DNA from 3 places in the Arthrobacter arabinosi genome. Region 3 is predicted to be linked to each of the others. Evidence: riboswitches for the same ligand, from Rfam matches in the RefSeq annotation. Region 3 holds a riboswitch; each other region holds the start of a gene.
What was found. A riboswitch is a leader RNA that binds a small molecule or an ion and turns the genes downstream of it on or off. The one in region 3 is predicted to bind cyclic di-AMP.
Positions count from the first base shown of each region.

Region 1 (5,372 bases), on a different contig from region 3:
TCAGGACGTGATCTGCCGCTTCGAGGAGATGACCCCGGTGTTGAACCCGGCCAGGTTGAGCCCGCCGTGGAATCGTGCGTGCTCGATCTTGATGCACCGGTCCATCACCACGTCGAGGCCCGCGGCTTCGGCCTCACGCGCGACGTCCTCGTGCCAGGATCCCAGCTGCAGCCAGAGGGTCTTCGCGCCGACGTCGAGCGTCTCCTGCAGCACCGACGGCAGGTCGTCGTGCCTGCGGAACACGTCGACGACGTCGGGTACCTCCGGCAGGTCCCTCAGCGACGCGTAGGCCGGCCGGCCGAGGATCTCCCTGGCCACCGGGTTGACGAAGTATAGGCGGTAGGGGGAGGAGGACTGCAGGTACGTCGCGACGAAATAGGACGCGCGCGAGGGCTTGTCCGAGGCGCCGACGATCGCGACCGACCGCGCATTCCTCAGCAGGGCCAGCCGTTGGGGCGCCGACGGCCCCTCCCAGGTCCGTTCCGGTGTCGTGCTGCCGGCGCTCATGCTCCCACTCCCACTGCACGCGTTGCCGATGCGTCGTCGTCGTTCTCCCCGGCCGCTTCCTGCGGCAGGTCCTCGAACTCGGCGTCCGAGGAGTTCACCGCAGCGTCCAGGGCCTGGTCCAGGTCCCAGAGGATGTCGTCCAGGTCCTCCAGGCCCACGGAGATGCGCACGAGGTCCTCGGGCACGCCCGCCGCGGCGAGCTGCTCGGCCGAGAGCTGCTGGTGCGTCGTCGAGCCCGGGTGGATCACGAGGGTGCGCGAGTCACCCACGTTCGCGAGGTGTGATGCCAGCTGCAGCGACTCGATGAACTTCTGGCCCGCCTTGCGGCCACCCCTGATGCCGAAGCTGAACACCGATCCGGGGCCCAGCGGCAGGTAGGTCCTCGCCCGCTCGTGATGCGGATGGGTGGGGAGCCCGGCGTAGTTGACGTACTCGATCCGCGGATCGGCCTGCAGCCACTCCGCGACGGCGAGGGCGTTCCCGAGGTGCTCGTCCAGGCGCTGCGCGAGGGTCTCCACACCCTGCAGGAGCTGGAAGGCGGACATCGGCGAGAGCGACGGCCCGATGTCGCGGAGCTGTTCGGTCCGCAGCTTCGTCAGGAACCCGTACTCCCCGAAGTTCGCCCACCACTGGATGTTGCCGTAGGAGGGCACGGGTTCGGTCATCATGGGGAACTTCCCGTTGCCCCAGTCGAAGCGGCCGCTCTCCACGATCACGCCGCCGAGGGTGGTGCCGTGCCCGCCGATGAACTTGGTGGCCGAATGGATGACGATATCCGCGCCGTGCTCGATGGGGCGCACCAGGTAGGGGGTGCTGAGCGTCGAGTCGACGATGAACGGGATACCGGCGTCGTGGGCGACCTTCGCGAGGCCGGCGAGGTCGGCGATCTCACCGGAGGGGTTCGCGATCACCTCGGCGTAGACCGCCTTGGTGTTGTCCCGGATGGCGGCCGCGTAGTCCGCGGGGTCCGTCCCCGGGACGAAGGTGGTCTCGATGCCGAACCGGCGCAGCGTGACGTCGAGCTGCGTGACGGTGCCCCCGTACAACTGGGACGCGGCGACGATGTGGTCCCCGGCCTGGCAGAGCGCCGCGAAGGTGATGAACTCCGCGCTCATGCCCGACGCCGTCGCGACCGCCCCGATCCCACCCTCCAGGGAACTGATGCGCTCCTCGAACGCGGCGACCGTCGGGTTGCCGATCCTCGAGTAGATGTTGCCGTACTTCTGCAGGGCGAAGAGGTTCGCGGCGTCGTTGGTGTCCTTGAACACGAACGACGTCGTCTGGTAGATGGGGACGGCCCGGGCCCCGTGGGTGGCGTCGGGAGTGCCGCCCGCGTGGAGTGCACGCGTGCGGAAACCGAAGGAACGTTCTGCCATCAGATACCTGCCTTGCTGGAGTCGGAAGCTGCGGAAGCTGCGGGGGCGACGTCGGTGCCGGAGGCGGCTGTGGGTGCGCTCATGGTTCCTCCATCGGTCTGGCAGTAGCACCCTCATGCCGCCGCGGGTATGCGGAGGCCAGGGTTGCTGCGGCGTCGCTGAGCCAGATCTCTCGGCCGCTCGGGATGGTCGGGTCGAGTCTGACACCTGCGCGGTTGCAGAACCAAACCGTATGTCGTCGTGTGCAGCCGGGGTTGCGGTCCAGCGCCTCGCGTCCGACGGCACACACGGCGCGCGGCACCTAGGCTGGGGGGATGGAGGAATGGAGATCGGCGAGCCGGGTGCAGGAGCGGAGGCTGTGGCAGACGCTCGGGTACGTCGGGATCGCGCTGACGCTCGCCCTTGCGAGCAGCGTCCTCGTGGCCGTGAGTGACCAGGAATCGGCGGTCACGCAGGGGTACTACGTCCAGCAGTCCGTGCTGCTCGCGCTCAGCGCGGCAGGGTCGTTCCTCGCCGTCCGTCGCTGGCGGGCCCTGCGCGGATGAGGGGCACCCTACCTCCCGTTACTCAAATGTGACAAACCGGAGGTGCGCTGGGTAGGGTCGGCACGTGCCTCCGCGACCGTGGGGCGCTCCTGGACGGATTGCCGAGCCCTGCCGTCGTCCGGGACTCGTTCGCAACCACGAAGGCAGGGACGGGGGAACCACCAGTTCCACCGGGCGCGCAGGACCACCTGCAGGCGCCCTCGGGGTTAAGTCGCACCGCAGCACCTACCGTGATGCGTGTGGCCGGGTGACTCCCATCCGAACCCGACAGCTCACCCCGCAGGCATGGGAGAGGTATACAACCGTGTCACGAAACATCACTTCAGCGCGCCACCGGGCCGACGTCGACGGCAACCTCGCGCTGCAGGGCCTGTCCCGCGCCGCCAAGGCCCACGCCACCACAGTGGGCCGTCCGGTCGCGATCGCCGCCGTCACCTCCGGCCTCGCGCTCACCGCCGTCGGCACCGCCAACGCCGGTGAGTACTCCGCACAGGGCACGACGACGGCCCCTGCCGTCGCAGTTGCTGCCGCGGCACCCGCCGTACCGGCTGCCCCCGCAGCTGCTGTGAGCCCCGCCGCTGCCCCGACGACGCACACCGTCGTCGCCGGCGACACCCTCGGTGCCATCTCGGCACGATACGGCGCGGACCTGACCGCGGTCCTCACCGCGAACGGTCTGTCCGTCGCATCGATCATCTTCCCGGGTGACACCATCACCCTCCCGGCGGCCGGTGCCGCCGTGGCCCCCGCCCGGACGGTGTCCGTGCCCGTGGCAGCCCCTGCCGCCGCGCCCCAGCCCGCACCCGCTGCTGCTCCCGCGGCCCTCGTGGCTCCTGCCGCTCCGGTCCAGCAGGCCGCCGCCATCGCCCCCGCTCCGGCCGTGTCCACGGCTCCGGGGTCGGGCGTGTACCTGGCCTCGGCGAAGATCACGCCGGTCGCAGCCTCCTCCAGCGGCGTCGGCGGCATCCTGCTGGCGTCCGCCCAGTCCCAGCTCGCCGCCGGTGCCATCCAGGACTGCACCGTCCTGGTCGAGACCGCACTGCGCGCCGCAGGGATCTCCGTGGGCGACCTCGGCCCCTCGCAGTTCTTCCAGTTCGGCTCCACCGTGACGACTCCCGCCCCCGGCGACATCGTCATCACCGGCGGCCACGTTGCGATCTACGCCGGCGGCGGCCAGGTCATCAGCAGCGGCATGAACGGGTCGAACCGCACCATGCAGCACCCGCTCTCGGACCTCGCCGGTGCTGCCTTCGTCCGGGTCGCTCGCTGATCCTGGAACGAACCACACGCGGGAAGCGGCAGTGCTTGGACGGGGCACTGCCGCTTCCTTCTTTTAACCACTTCCCGGGGCCGGCGTCAGCGTCGGGAGAGCACCGCCTGGATGCCCGGGATGCACCCCTCGTTCTGCAGGGACGTGGTGTCCCCGAGCGGTGAGCCCTCGTAGAGCTGTGTCAGCAGGCGCCGCATGATCTTGCCGGAGCGCGTCTTCGGTACATCGGGCACGACGACGACGGCTGACGGCCGCGCGATCGGCCCGATCGCCTCGGCGACGTGGGCGCGGAGCGTCGAGGCGACGTCGGCGTCAGGGGCCGTTCCGGCCGCCAGGACCACGAAGGCCGCGATGGCATGACCCGTCAGCGGGTCCGGCACGGGGCAGGCCCCTGCCTCGGTGACGAGGGGGTGCGCCACGAGCGCCGATTCGATCTCGATCGTGGAGAGCCGGTGGCCCGAGACATTGATGACGTCGTCGACGCGGCCCAGGATCCAGGTGTCGCCGTCGTCGTCGTACCGCGCGCCGTCACCCGCCAGGAACCAGCCCTGCGCCGCGAACGTCCGCCAGTAGGAGTCGAGGTAGCGCTGCGGGTTCCCCCAGACGGTCCGCGCCATCGCGGGGCCGTGCCGGTCGACGACGATCAGGCCCTGCACGCCCGGCGGGACCGTCCGCCCGTCCTCGTCGACGATGCGCGTGCTGACGCCCGGCAGGGCGCGCGCGGCGCACCCCGGCTTGAGGTCCGTGTCCGTGGGACCGGGGGAGAGCACGGTGGCACCGGTCTCGGACTGCCACCAGGTGTCGACGACGGGCACCTCGTCCCGGCCGAGGTTACGGCGGAACCAGCGCCACGCCTCGGGGTTGATCGCTTCGCCGACCGTGCCGAGCACGCGGATGCTCGAGAGGTCGTGGGAGGCCGGGACGCCGTCCGGGAACCAGCCCATGAGCGAGCGCACGAGGGTCGGCGCGGTGTAGTAGCTCGTGACGCCGTACCGTTCGATGACCTCGAGGTGGCGTCCCGGATGGGGGGTGTTCGGTGTGCCCTCGTAGAGGACCTGCGTGGCCCCGTTGGAGAGCGGCCCGTACAGCTCGTAGGTGTGCGCCGTGACCCAGGCGAGGTCGGCGGTGCACCAGTGGACGTCGCGGTCGCGGAGCGCCGGGTCGGGGCTGCTGAAGAGATGCTCGAAGCTCCAGGACGCCTGCGTGAGGTACCCGCCGGAGGTATGGACCAGGCCCTTGGGCTTCCCCGTGGTCCCCGAGGTGTACATGATGAACAGCGCGGTCTCGGCGTCGAACGCCTCCGGCTCGTGGTGCGGTGACGCGGTGTCGACGACGTCGTGCCACCACACGTCACGGCCCTCGGTCCAGCTGGTGGCCGATCCGGTGCGGCGGATCACGAGGACGTGTTCGATGCTGGTCGTCCCGGCGACCGCGGCGTCCGCGTTGTCCTTCACGGGCACGGCGGAGCCCCGCCGGAACTGGCCGTCGGTGGTGACCAGCAGTTTCGCGCCGGTGTCCTCGACGCGGAAGCGGAGTGCCTCAGCGGAGAAGCCCCCGAAGACCAGCGAGTGCACGGCGCCGATCCTCGCGCAGGCGAGGGTGACGACCACCGTCTCGACGAGGACCGGCAGGTAGACGACCACGCGGTCGCCCTTCCCGATGCCCAATTCCTGC
Region 1 is NZ_JBTNDF010000005.1:161,281-166,652, reverse strand. Features, by position in the region: gene ACX80P_RS13750 (CoA-binding protein) at 1-507, opposite strand; gene ACX80P_RS13745 (O-acetylhomoserine aminocarboxypropyltransferase/cysteine synthase family protein) at 504-1,883, opposite strand; SAM riboswitch class I at 1,971-2,075, opposite strand; gene ACX80P_RS13740 (hypothetical protein) at 2,198-2,428, shown strand; cyclic di-AMP (ydaO/yuaA leader) riboswitch at 2,549-2,727, shown strand; gene ACX80P_RS13735 (LysM peptidoglycan-binding domain-containing protein) at 2,733-3,698, shown strand; gene acs (acetate--CoA ligase) at 3,785-5,372, opposite strand, start outside.
Region 1: another riboswitch for cyclic di-AMP. It lies ahead of ACX80P_RS13735 (LysM peptidoglycan-binding domain-containing protein); the one in region 3 lies ahead of ACX80P_RS16715 (C40 family peptidase).

Region 2 (5,372 bases), on a different contig from region 3:
TATGCATGCCTCCGGATCGGCGCGGTGATCGTCGTCGCCGACGCCGGCCTCGGTGCCCGCGGGCTCAGCCGCGCCGTCAAAGGGTCGGCCCCGGACGTCGTCATCGGGATCGAGCGCGCCCTCGTCGCGGCGCGCGCCTTCGGCTGGCCCGGCCGCCGGATCAGTGCCGCTCCCCTGCCCGCAGCCAGACGGCGGGCCCTGCGTGTCGACGCCTCGCTGAACGACCTCCGCGCCGCCCGGCCCGCTCCCTCGGCGTCTGCCGAGGACGCGCCCGCCGGTGATGCCGATGCCGCGATCCTCTTCACCTCCGGCTCCACGGGCCCGGCGAAGGGCGTCGTCTACTCGCACCGGCAGCTCTCGGCCATGCGCGACGCCGTCGCGGCGACCCTCGGACTGGGAGAGGGTGCCTCGCTCGTCGCGGGCTTCGCGCCCTTCGCTCTGCTCGGGCCGGCGCTCGGTGCGACGTCGGTGACCCCGGCCATGGACGTCACCGCGCCCCGGACCCTGACCGCGCAGGCCCTGGCCGACGCCGCCCGCGCGATCGATGCGACCGTCGTCTTCGCGTCGCCGGCCGCCCTGCGCAACGTGCTCGCCACCGCGGGCGCGCTGACGGACGCCGGGACGGCCGCCCTCGGCCGGATCTCCCTGCTGCTCTCGGCCGGTGCGCCGATCCCGGTCCCGCTCCTCGAAGCCGTGCAGGACCTCGTGCCGTCCGCGGCCATCCACACGCCCTACGGGATGACCGAGTCCCTCCTCGTCGCCGACATCGACCTCGAGGGCATCCGGCGCGCCGCGGCAGACGCGCAGGGCGGCCTCGACGGTGCCGGCGGCGGTGTGTGCGTCGGACTCCCGGTGCACGGCGCGCGCGTCGTCGTCAGCCCGCTCGACGCCGACGGCGCGGCGACGGGCGAACCGACGACCGCGCCGGGCCGGACGGGTGAGATCCTCGTCGACGCCCCCCACGTCAAGGACCGCTACTTCCGCCTGTGGAGGACCCAGCAGGAATCCGCACGGACGCCTCCGTGGCACCGCACCGGCGACGTCGGCCACTTCGACGCCGACGGCCGCCTGTGGGTCGAGGGCCGGCTGGGCCACATCATCACGGCCGCGTCCCGGGTCCTGACGCCGGTGGCGCTCGAGCAGGCGCTCGAGGCGATCGACGGCGTCCGGCTCGCAGCCCTCGTGGGGGTCGGCCCTGCCGGCACCCAGGCCGTCGTCGCGGTCCTCGAGACCGACGCCGCAGGACGACGCCCGAGCCTTGCCGATGCTCCCCTCGCAGCGACCGCTCGCGCGGCCGCCGGGACGCACGGCGTGGACCTGGCCGCCGTGATCGCCGTTCCCACCCTCCCCGTGGACATCCGGCACAACGCGAAGATCGACCGCACGCGCGTCGCGCAGTGGTCCGGGCGGTTCCTCTCGGGCGCCCGCGCGGGGTCCCTGTGACCGTCCTCGTCACCGGAGCGAGCGGTATGCTGGGGCGCGCCGTCGCCGACCACCTCGTCGCCGCCGGCGAGGACGTCCGGTGCCTCCAGCGCCGGCCCTCCGCGGTGTCCGGGGCGGAGGACGTCCTCGGATCGGTCACCGATCCCGCCGCCGTCGCCGCCGCCCTGCGGGGCTGCAGCGCCGTGATCCACCTGGCCGCGAAGGTCTCCTTCACCGGGGCTCCCGCCGAGTTCGAGAGCACGAACATCGACGGGACGCGCATCCTGCTGGACGCCGCCCGGGAAGCCGGGGTGACCGACGTCGTGCACGTGTCCTCCCCGTCCGTCGCGCACGACGGATCCTCGCTGGTCGGCGCCCCGGCGGGCCCGGCTGACCCGGTGCACGCGCGCGGCGACTACGCCCGCACCAAGGCCGCGGCCGAGCTGCTCGCCCTGGGACGTTCGACGCCGGCGTTCCGGGTGGCTGCGATCCGTCCGCACATCGTGTGGGGACCCGGTGACACGCAACTGGTCGAGCGCGTGATCGAGCGCGCACGGCATGGCCGCCTGCCCCTGCTCGACGGCGGGACGGCCCTGATCGACACGACGTACGTGGACAACGCCGCGTCGGCCATCGTCGCGTGCCTGCGGCGCATGGACGCAGCGCAGGGCCAGGCGCTCGTCGTCACCAACGGCGAACCCCGGCCGATCGCCGAACTGCTCGCCGGGATCTGCCGGGCCGGCGGGGTGGAGCCACCCGCCTGGTCCGTCCCGGGAGCCGTGGCGAGGAGCGCGGGATCGGTGATCGAGCGGGCCTGGCTCCGGCTCGGCAGGACGGGCGAGCCGCCGATGACCCGCTTCCTGGCCGAACAGCTGTCGACGGCCCACTGGTTCGACCAGCGGCACACGCGCAGCGTCCTCGACTGGCGTCCGTCCGTCGGCGTCGACGAAGGGCTCGAGCGCCTGGCCGCGTCCTACCGCTGAGGCCCGCTTCCGCCTCGTCCTTCCTGCGCCCGATGGTGCAGCCGCGGCCGGTCGTGCCGCCGATCGACCGCCACACGGGCACACCGAGCACCCATCCCACGCCGTCGACGGCTGCGGAACGCAGAAGGACGGGATGCGTGATGCATCCCGTCCTTCTGACCGCGTCGTGCTGGTGGTGCGGGCCGTACAGCCCGCACCGTCGACTAGCGGGTGTAGTAGCCGTCCACGGACATGGCGTTGACCGAGTGGACCAGGGTGCCCTGCGAGGCGTTCAGGGCGCTGACCATCTGGCCGTTGCCGAGGTAGATCCCGACGTGGCTGCCGCCGTTCTGGCTCACGAGGTCACCCGGCTGGGGGGTGCTGGTGGGCGTCATGGTAGCGAACTGGGCCCAGGTGGTGCGGGGCAGGCTGATGCCGTTCTGGGCGTAGGCCCACTGCACGAAGGCCGAGCAGTCCCAGGCACCGAACGAGGTTCCACCGTAGACGTACCCCGAGCCCACACCCTGCATCGCCGTTCCGACGATGCCGCCGCCGCCGGCAGGCGTGATCGACGCTGCGGACTGGAGGCTGAAGGCGGGGGTGGCTGCCGGAGCGGCAGGAGCTGCTGCGGGAGCCGGTGCGGCGACAGGGGCTGCAACCGGAGCCGCAACCGGAGCTGCGACAACGGACGCCGACTGCACCGAGTACTGCTGAGGAGCAGCGGAACCGCCGAGGGAGATCGACTGGCCGGGGTAGATGACCGACGCGTGGCCGAGTCCGTTGGCCGCGAACAGGGTATCGAGGCTCAGGCCGTGCATCGCCGCGATGGAACCGAGCGTGTCGCCGGACTGCACGGTGTGGGTGCCTGCGGCAGCGGTGGAGGCTGCTGCGGGCTGGGTGCTGATCTCGCCTGCGGCGTTCGCCGGGAGCGATGCCCCGAACATGATGCCGGAAGCGACGGCGACGACGGCGGCAGGCTTGCCGGCGACGGAGGCGCTCGCGGAGACGGCGCGTGACGCCGTGATGAAGGGGTTGATGCGCGTGGGGACGGCCCGGTGGCGCGCGTTATGGCTCTGCTTGGACATGTTGATGCCTTTCCCAATGCCTGCGAAGTTAGCTGTCGGGTTCGGATGGGACATCCGGACACGTTTCCTGCAGACCATCGCCCCCAGCGCTGGTCTGCGCGTGTCTTTACCCCTAGGACCCGTGGTCGGGTCCGCTAGTGGTTCCCCCGCCCCTGTCGAATGTGTAGTGCGAACGGTCCATCCTCATCGACAGGGTTAGGCAGTGTGAGGAAGGGCGCCCATCCGTTGTGGATCGGACGCGAGACCTACCGTACCGGCTGGTAACGCCGGTTGTCACATTTAGATCACGAGGCGAATGTCACTTTTTTTCACCGGACATCTCAGAACCGTGCATTGCGTGGTCTGGGCTGGCAGTACGGGCACAGATAGGACGACCTGTTCATGAACGATTCGCGGCGCAGCAGCGTGTGTCTTCCCTCGGAGGCGCACCGGCGGCAGGGCCGGCCCTCCCGCCCGTAGGCCTCGAGGTCGCGGGCGAAGTAGCCCGACGCCCCGTTCACGTTGACGTAGAGGGAGTCGAAGCTGGTGCCGCCGGCCGCCAGTGCCCGCTCCATCACCGACGTGACGGCGTCGACGATGCGCTGGGTGTCCGGGCGTCGCATGGTGTCCGTGGGCCGCGCGTAGTGGAACCGTGCCGCCCAGAGCGCCTCGTCGGCGTAGATGTTGCCGATCCCCGAAATGAGCCCCTGGTCGAGGAGGGCGCGCTTCAGACCCGTGCGGCGCCCCCGGAGCCGCCGGTGGAAGGCGTCCGCCGAGAATGCCGGATCGAGGGGATCGCGGGCGATGTGCGCCGCCTGGTGGGGAATGAGGGGGAGGTCCGTGGTGCCCCGCCCGCCGGGCAGGCCGTCCGGCGTCGAGTCCAGGTGCGCGACGAACATGCCGCCGAAGATCCTCTGGTCGACGAATCGCAGCTCTGCCGGCAGCGGGGCGCCTTCGCCGTCGGTCGCCGGGGAGAGGGTGAGCCGGACCTTGAGGTGCTTCTCCAGGGGTGCGTCGGGTTGTTCGACCAGGAGCTGCCCGCTCATGCCGAGGTGCGCCATGAGCGCGACGTTCGGTGGGCTGCCGGGCTGGTCGGCGTCCTCGAGGATCATCCACAGGAACTTCCCCCGGCGTACCACGTCCGCCACGCGGGCACCGACGACGTTGCCCTTGAAATCCTCGACGCCGTCCACATGCCGGCGGAGGGACCGGGGGTCCAGGACGTCCACCGACTCCACGGCGCGGCCCGCCACCCAGCGCTCGAGGCCGCGCCGCACGACCTCGACCTCGGGAAGTTCGGGCACTCAGGATCCGTCGACGGATCCGGCGGCGCGCCTGCCGGCTGGGGCCTCGCCGGCGGCGCCGTCCGGCAGGGGCGCATCCGGCGCCGCCGAGAGCGTCTTCCAGGATTCGGCCGCGGCCGCCTGCTCGGCTTCCTTCTTCGAATGGCCGCACCCGGAGCCGTACTCGGTGCCGCCGATCACGAGGCGGGCCGTGAACGTCCGGGCGTGGTCCGGCCCTGTCCCGTCCACCTGGTAGTCGATGGTCCCGAGCCTTCGCGCAGCGGCCGTCTCCTGGATGCGGGTCTTCCAGTCCGTCCCCTCGCCGAGCACGGCGGAATCACGCAGCAGCGGGCCGATCAGCCGCATCACCATCGCGCGGGCCGTCTCGATGCCGTGGCTGAGATAGGCGGCCCCGATGACGGCTTCCATGGTGTCCGCGAGGATCGAGGCCTTGTCCCGCCCGTTGGTGAGCTTCTCCCCCTGGCCCAGCAGCACGTAGCCACCGAGGTCCAGCGTGCGGGCGACCCCGGCGAGGGCCTTCGTGCTCACGACGGCGGAGCGCCGCTTGGCCAGTTCCCCCTCGGACAGGTCCGGGTTGTCCCGGTACAGCGCGTCGGTGACCGCCAGTCCGAGCACGGAGT
Region 2 is NZ_JBTNDF010000001.1:242,058-247,429, reverse strand. Features, by position in the region: gene ACX80P_RS01185 (alpha/beta fold hydrolase) at 1-1,443, shown strand, start outside; gene ACX80P_RS01180 (NAD-dependent epimerase/dehydratase family protein) at 1,440-2,405, shown strand; gene ACX80P_RS01175 (C40 family peptidase) at 2,609-3,469, opposite strand; cyclic di-AMP (ydaO/yuaA leader) riboswitch at 3,477-3,671, opposite strand; gene mutM (bifunctional DNA-formamidopyrimidine glycosylase/DNA-(apurinic or apyrimidinic site) lyase) at 3,790-4,752, opposite strand; gene rnc (ribonuclease III) at 4,753-5,372, opposite strand, start outside.
Region 2: another riboswitch for cyclic di-AMP. It lies ahead of ACX80P_RS01175 (C40 family peptidase); the one in region 3 lies ahead of ACX80P_RS16715 (C40 family peptidase).

Region 3 (5,372 bases):
ATCCTCGGAGTGTACGGTGGCGGTCGTTCGGCGACGGGGAACGGCGTGCGTTCGAGAACGGCTCTGGTGCGTGGTCGAAACGGATGCCCATTAGATGCAGGTACTCCTTAATGCTGTGGGCAGGGACGTGGAAATGCCGATGGGAGGCTCTGAGTTCCCGCCGGGTCCCCACTTAGTCGATGGTGCAGGGGGCAGACAGCTCTGGCCCGCGGACCGAATAACCGCTCGTTGAGCACCCGTGTTTCGAATGGATCGCTACCTCCGACGTGTGGTGGAGTGTCCTGGCATGCGCTGCCTCCCCTCGTGACCCGGAATATTACCCGGGCCGTGTTCCAAAGGTGGGATAACCCCTTGGAACAACCTTGTGACCACCCACGGGTTCAGAGAGCACCCCCAGGTACCTCGATTCACAGGATTCGGGCGAGGAAACCATTCTGGTCCTTCAGCGTGGCCCGGAGGGTAACCTCAGCACACCGGAGGAAGCGTGGGCCGCACTGGCCTCAGGCGAAGCGCATTCACCCGGGACGATTACCTGCGGGCAGGGATGCCGAAGCCGGTGAGTCCGCGTGGTTTGTAAATGGACAGCCCAAGAGCGACACCCAGAACGATGAGGGCCGCGCCGGCGTGGAGGACGGGGGATGCGTTCGGCAGCAACTCCCCCGGTCCGACGGACACGGCGGGGTTGCGGGCGGCGTCGGCCAGAAGGGTGAGTGTCTCCATATAGAGGAGCAGGACCACGGTAGCGAGGACCGTAGTCAGTAGTTTCACGATCACCCAGTAGTGGCGGATGAGCCCCCAGGGGGTGCCGAGCGACTGGATGATCCCTGTGACGAGCGAGGCGATACTCAGGGGCACGAGGGCCAGCCGCCCGATGGTCTCCATCGAGGCGTAGGCGGCGCGCGTCATCCATTCGTCCTGGGTCGTGGCGGCGGCCATGGCAAGGATGAGGAACGCCGCGACGGCACCAAGCCACCCGACGGACGTGCCCACATGAAGGATGAGGGCCGCCTTGCGCAGGCGCGGGGGCATCACCATCAAGACGAAGGGGCTTGGCTAACACCGGTTGCTGAGTCACCAAGGGCCCCGTGCATCCCGGGGCCGTGCTGGATGCCCAGCGCCTGGGAGATGACCAATGCTGCGGCGATAACCAGGACGATGACGAGAAAAACCTTCACCCAGCGGGGCATTGGCGGGCGAGGCGGACGCCGGTCAGCTTGGGTTCGAGTGTCGACCCGATCGATAGGGGGCCGATCCGATGATTCCGCCATGCATGGTCCTCTCAGCGCAGCAATTAATTGCTCAATACAAACTGTACAGGTGCTGGACAGGTTGTATTAGGTGGAGCGCTTTGTAGGGTGAACACATGGGGAAGTTGTGGAAGGACACCGTGCAGGAACACCGGAGCTCTGTCCGGGAGGCGGTGCTGGATGCGGTGGCACGACTTGTGGGTCAGGGTGGGGTGCCGGCTGTGTCGATGACGAAGGTTGCTGACGTGGCCGGAATCTCCCGGGCGACCCTCTATAAGTACTTCCCGGATGTGGAAGCGTTGCTCGCGGCGTGGCACGAGCGGCAGGTGAATCAGCATCTGGTTCATCTTGATCAGGTGCGCGTTCACGCGGAACGAAGTGGGGACCCGCTTCAGACGCTGACGTCGGTACTTGAGGCGTACGCGGTGATGTTGCAGCAAGCATCCAGGTCGGAGGCGCCCGCGTTCTTGCACCAAGGTCCACATGCTGCCCAGGCGCAGGAGCATCTGCGCGACTTTCTTGAGGCCTTGATTGGAAGCGCCGTAAAAACTGGCGCGCAGGAGGCCGGAGGAGGTATCCGCTCGGACATTGCCCCGCGGGAGCTTGCCCTGTTCAGCCTGCACGCTGTGAATGCGGCCGCAGCCCTGCCCTCTGCCGATGCAGCCCGCAGTCTGGTCGGCGTGATCGTGGACGGCTTGGTACTACGTCCATAGGTACGTCCATAGGTCCGCTTCCGGTGAGCGCTCATAAGGAGCGGACAGCGGCGTGGGGTGTTTTGGGCAGAGAAAAAGCGGCAGGCGCCCCCGTCCAGGGCACCTGCCGCTTCCTCAGTCTATGGAGACGGCGTTCAGGTCAGCGGGTGTTAGCCGTTGACGCGCACGAAGGACGAACCGGCGAGGTCCGACAGGGGGTGCTTGATGGTGAGGTTCGCACCGTTCATGCCGCTGCTGATGACTTCGCCGTTGCCGACGTAGATGCCGATGTGGCCGGGGCGGATGACCAGGTCACCGGGGGCGGGCGTGGAGACGACCGTGCCGTACTGGTAGAACTGTGTCGGGCCGAGGTCCCCGACGTTCAGGCCGATCGAGCGCAGGGCCCGCTCGACGAGGATGGTGCAGTCCTGGATGGAGCCGAGCTGGCCGTAGGCCGAGGCGACCAGGGCCGCACCGACACCGCTTGCCGAGACATCGCCGGCGGGAGCCGACGGCTGGATCGGGGTGATGGCAGCCGAGGCCAGGGAGTAAGTGGGCTGAGCCGCTACAGGAGCAATGGCAGCTGCAGGGGCCGGGGCGGTGTAGGAGGCCTGGGTTGCCGGTGCTGCGGCGGGCACAGCAGCAGGGCTGACGGCGGCCGGGGCCCACGTCGAAGCAGCGGAAGCACCGGAAAGGGTGATCTGCTGGCCCGGGTAGATGACCGAGGCGTAGGACAGGCCGTTCTGCGCCAGGAGCGCGTCGACGCTGATGCCATGCAGGGCGGCGATGCCACCCATGGTGTCACCCGCAACGACGGTGTGGACGCCGGCTGCTGCAGCGGGAGCCGCGGTAACAGGTGCTGCGGTGACGGGAGCCTGAACGGTAGTGCTGGCTGCTTCCTGCGTGTAGGTTCCGGCCTGGGCGGGAGCTCCTACAGCGAAGACGATACCGCCGGTCGCAGCTGCGATGATGGCCGGCTTGCCCAGCGCTACAGCGCCGGTCTTCGCGGAATAGGACAGCCCTTCAAGGGCGATCGAGTGATTGACGGTGGCGCGGTGGCGCGCTGAAGTGATTCGTGACATGCGTCGGTTGCCTCTCCCATGCCTGCGGGGTGAGCTGTCGGGTTCGGATGGGAGTGCACCCGGCCGCTTCATCCCAAGGGACGGAAATAAAGCGACTTAACCCCAAGGACCACGCGTGGTGGCCCGTACATCTTGGGTCCCCCGTTCCTGCCATACGGATATGAACGGACGTATCCCCGGCAGCGGCAGGACTCGGCATTCTGCCCGGGAGTGTTCCAGCTGGTGCTGTGAACACTCGATGAGAATACCCCCCGCTGGTATGAAATGTCACGTTGGGGTAACGAACGCGAGGGACACGCCGGGTGCGACACGCCGCGCTCCGTGGAAGCCTGCCCGGAGGCGGGCTTCGCTGGGGCCCGCCATGTCAAGGGCGCACCCGCACTCCCGTAGCCTGAGGCACCTTTCCAGAGCGAAACAGGAGATGATTAAGGCGTGAAGAAGATCTCACTTCACCCCTCTTGTTTATATACCCCCAAGGGGTATATATTTTTGTTGTCGAAAGGAACGACGTGACCACCGAAACCGAGGCTTCTGTTCAGCGGGGATACACCGCTGATAAGGACGCCTACCTCCGCAGGCTCAAGCGTATCGAGGGCCAGGTGCGCGGTATCGCCCGCATGGTCGATGAAGACAAATACTGCATCGACATCCTCACCCAGGTCGCGGCCATCAATAAGGCCCTGCACGCGGTGAGCATCGGCTTGCTCGAAGAGCACATTGCGCACTGCGTTGTCGGAGCAGCTCATGAATCCACCCAGTCCGGGGATTCCGCCGCCGTCGACGCGAAGGTCAAGGAAGCGACCGACGCGATCAGCCGACTGCTTCGTTGACGGTCCGCCGGCAGCCCCGCCGGCTCCGGGCAACCCTGCCGGGTGCCAGATCCCATTCCTCCCCGCTCTGCCGAGAAAGAGAACATCCCATGCAAACGACCATTAACATCACCGGTATGACCTGCGGCCACTGCGTCTCGTCGGTCATGGAGGAACTTTCCGGCGTGCCCGGGGTCGAGGGGGTCGATGTGCAGCTCAACGCCGGTGGGGTCTCCACAGCGACGATCACGGCCGACGTGGATCCCGATCCGGCAGTGCTGAGCAAAGCAGTAGAGACCGCCGGTTACACGGTCGTCGACAGCTGACCCTCACACCACCACAGCCTGCATCCCGAACGGGATCCCCACCGCACCCGTGCAGGGCACAGTTCACTTCCGCAGAGGAGTCGGCACGAGGATCTTCGGGGCGCCACTACTGTACTGAACCCCTGGCGCCGCCAGGCAAGCGGTAGAACAGGGCCAGCGAAGCAGTACTTCCCGACGTCGTCCAGCGGTGCCATCGAGCACCGCGCCTCACCAGAGGCACCTCACCCACAGCACGTCATCGAAGCCACGGCAAGGAACTAGACGCATGAGCACCGACACAGGCGTGGGCACCACCGCCGGACAGATCATCGATCTCGACATCGAGGGCATGACCTGCGCGTCCTGCGTAAGCCGGGTGGAACGTAAGCTCGGGAAAATCGAGGGCGTTCAGGCCTCGGTGAATCTCCCACTCGAGTCCGCGACCGTCACGGTACCCGAGGGCGTGAGCGTCTCCCAGATCATCGACACCGTCAACGCCATCGGTTACAAGGCGACCCTGCGCAGCGCCGGCCAACCGACTCAACAGCCCGCTACCGAAGCCACGGCAACACGCGTGGCCACCCCTGCAGGTCCTTCGTCTACTGGTGCCGGCGATGACACTGCCGGTGTAGCCGAGCCCGGCCACCGGGTCGGTCCGGGACCGGAGGGGAACGCGCCGTCGGGGCTAGGCGGGTTCGCCGAATCACGGGAAACCGTTGACGCCGCCACGTCCCGGGACGACGCGAAAGCCTCAGTCACGGAGAGAAAAATCAGGTCCCTGAAACGGCGCCTCATCATCGCAGCCGGTTTCACCATCCCGGTGACGATCATCTCGATGCTGCCGACAGCCCAGTTCCCGCACTGGGGGTGGGCTGCCCTTCTCCTCTCCCTGCCCGTGGTCACCTGGGCGGCCTGGCCGTTCCACCGGGCGGCCGCAATCAACGCCCGCCACCTCTCATCCACCATGGACACCCTGGTGTCCATCGGTGTCGCTGCGGCATTCCTGTACTCCACCTGGCAGCTCATCGCTGATCCAATGCTGACCGCCCACACCGGCATGGACATGAGCGCCCACAGCCTCTACTTCGAAGTGGCGGCCGTCGTCACAACCTTCCTGCTGCTGGGCCGGTTCCTCGAGGCCAACGCAAAACAGCGCGCAGGAAACGCGCTCAAAGCACTGCTGAACCTTGGAGCGAAGGAAGCAACCGTCCTGCGCGACGGGGTAGAAGTGAAAGTT
Region 3 is NZ_JBTNDF010000018.1:6,961-12,332, reverse strand. Features, by position in the region: gene ACX80P_RS16725 (DUF2269 domain-containing protein) at 529-1,029, opposite strand; gene ACX80P_RS16720 (TetR/AcrR family transcriptional regulator) at 1,364-1,960, shown strand; gene ACX80P_RS16715 (C40 family peptidase) at 2,110-3,021, opposite strand; cyclic di-AMP (ydaO/yuaA leader) riboswitch at 3,028-3,195, opposite strand; gene ACX80P_RS16710 (metal-sensitive transcriptional regulator) at 3,531-3,851, shown strand; gene ACX80P_RS16705 (heavy-metal-associated domain-containing protein) at 3,941-4,156, shown strand; gene ACX80P_RS16700 (heavy metal translocating P-type ATPase) at 4,422-5,372, shown strand, end outside.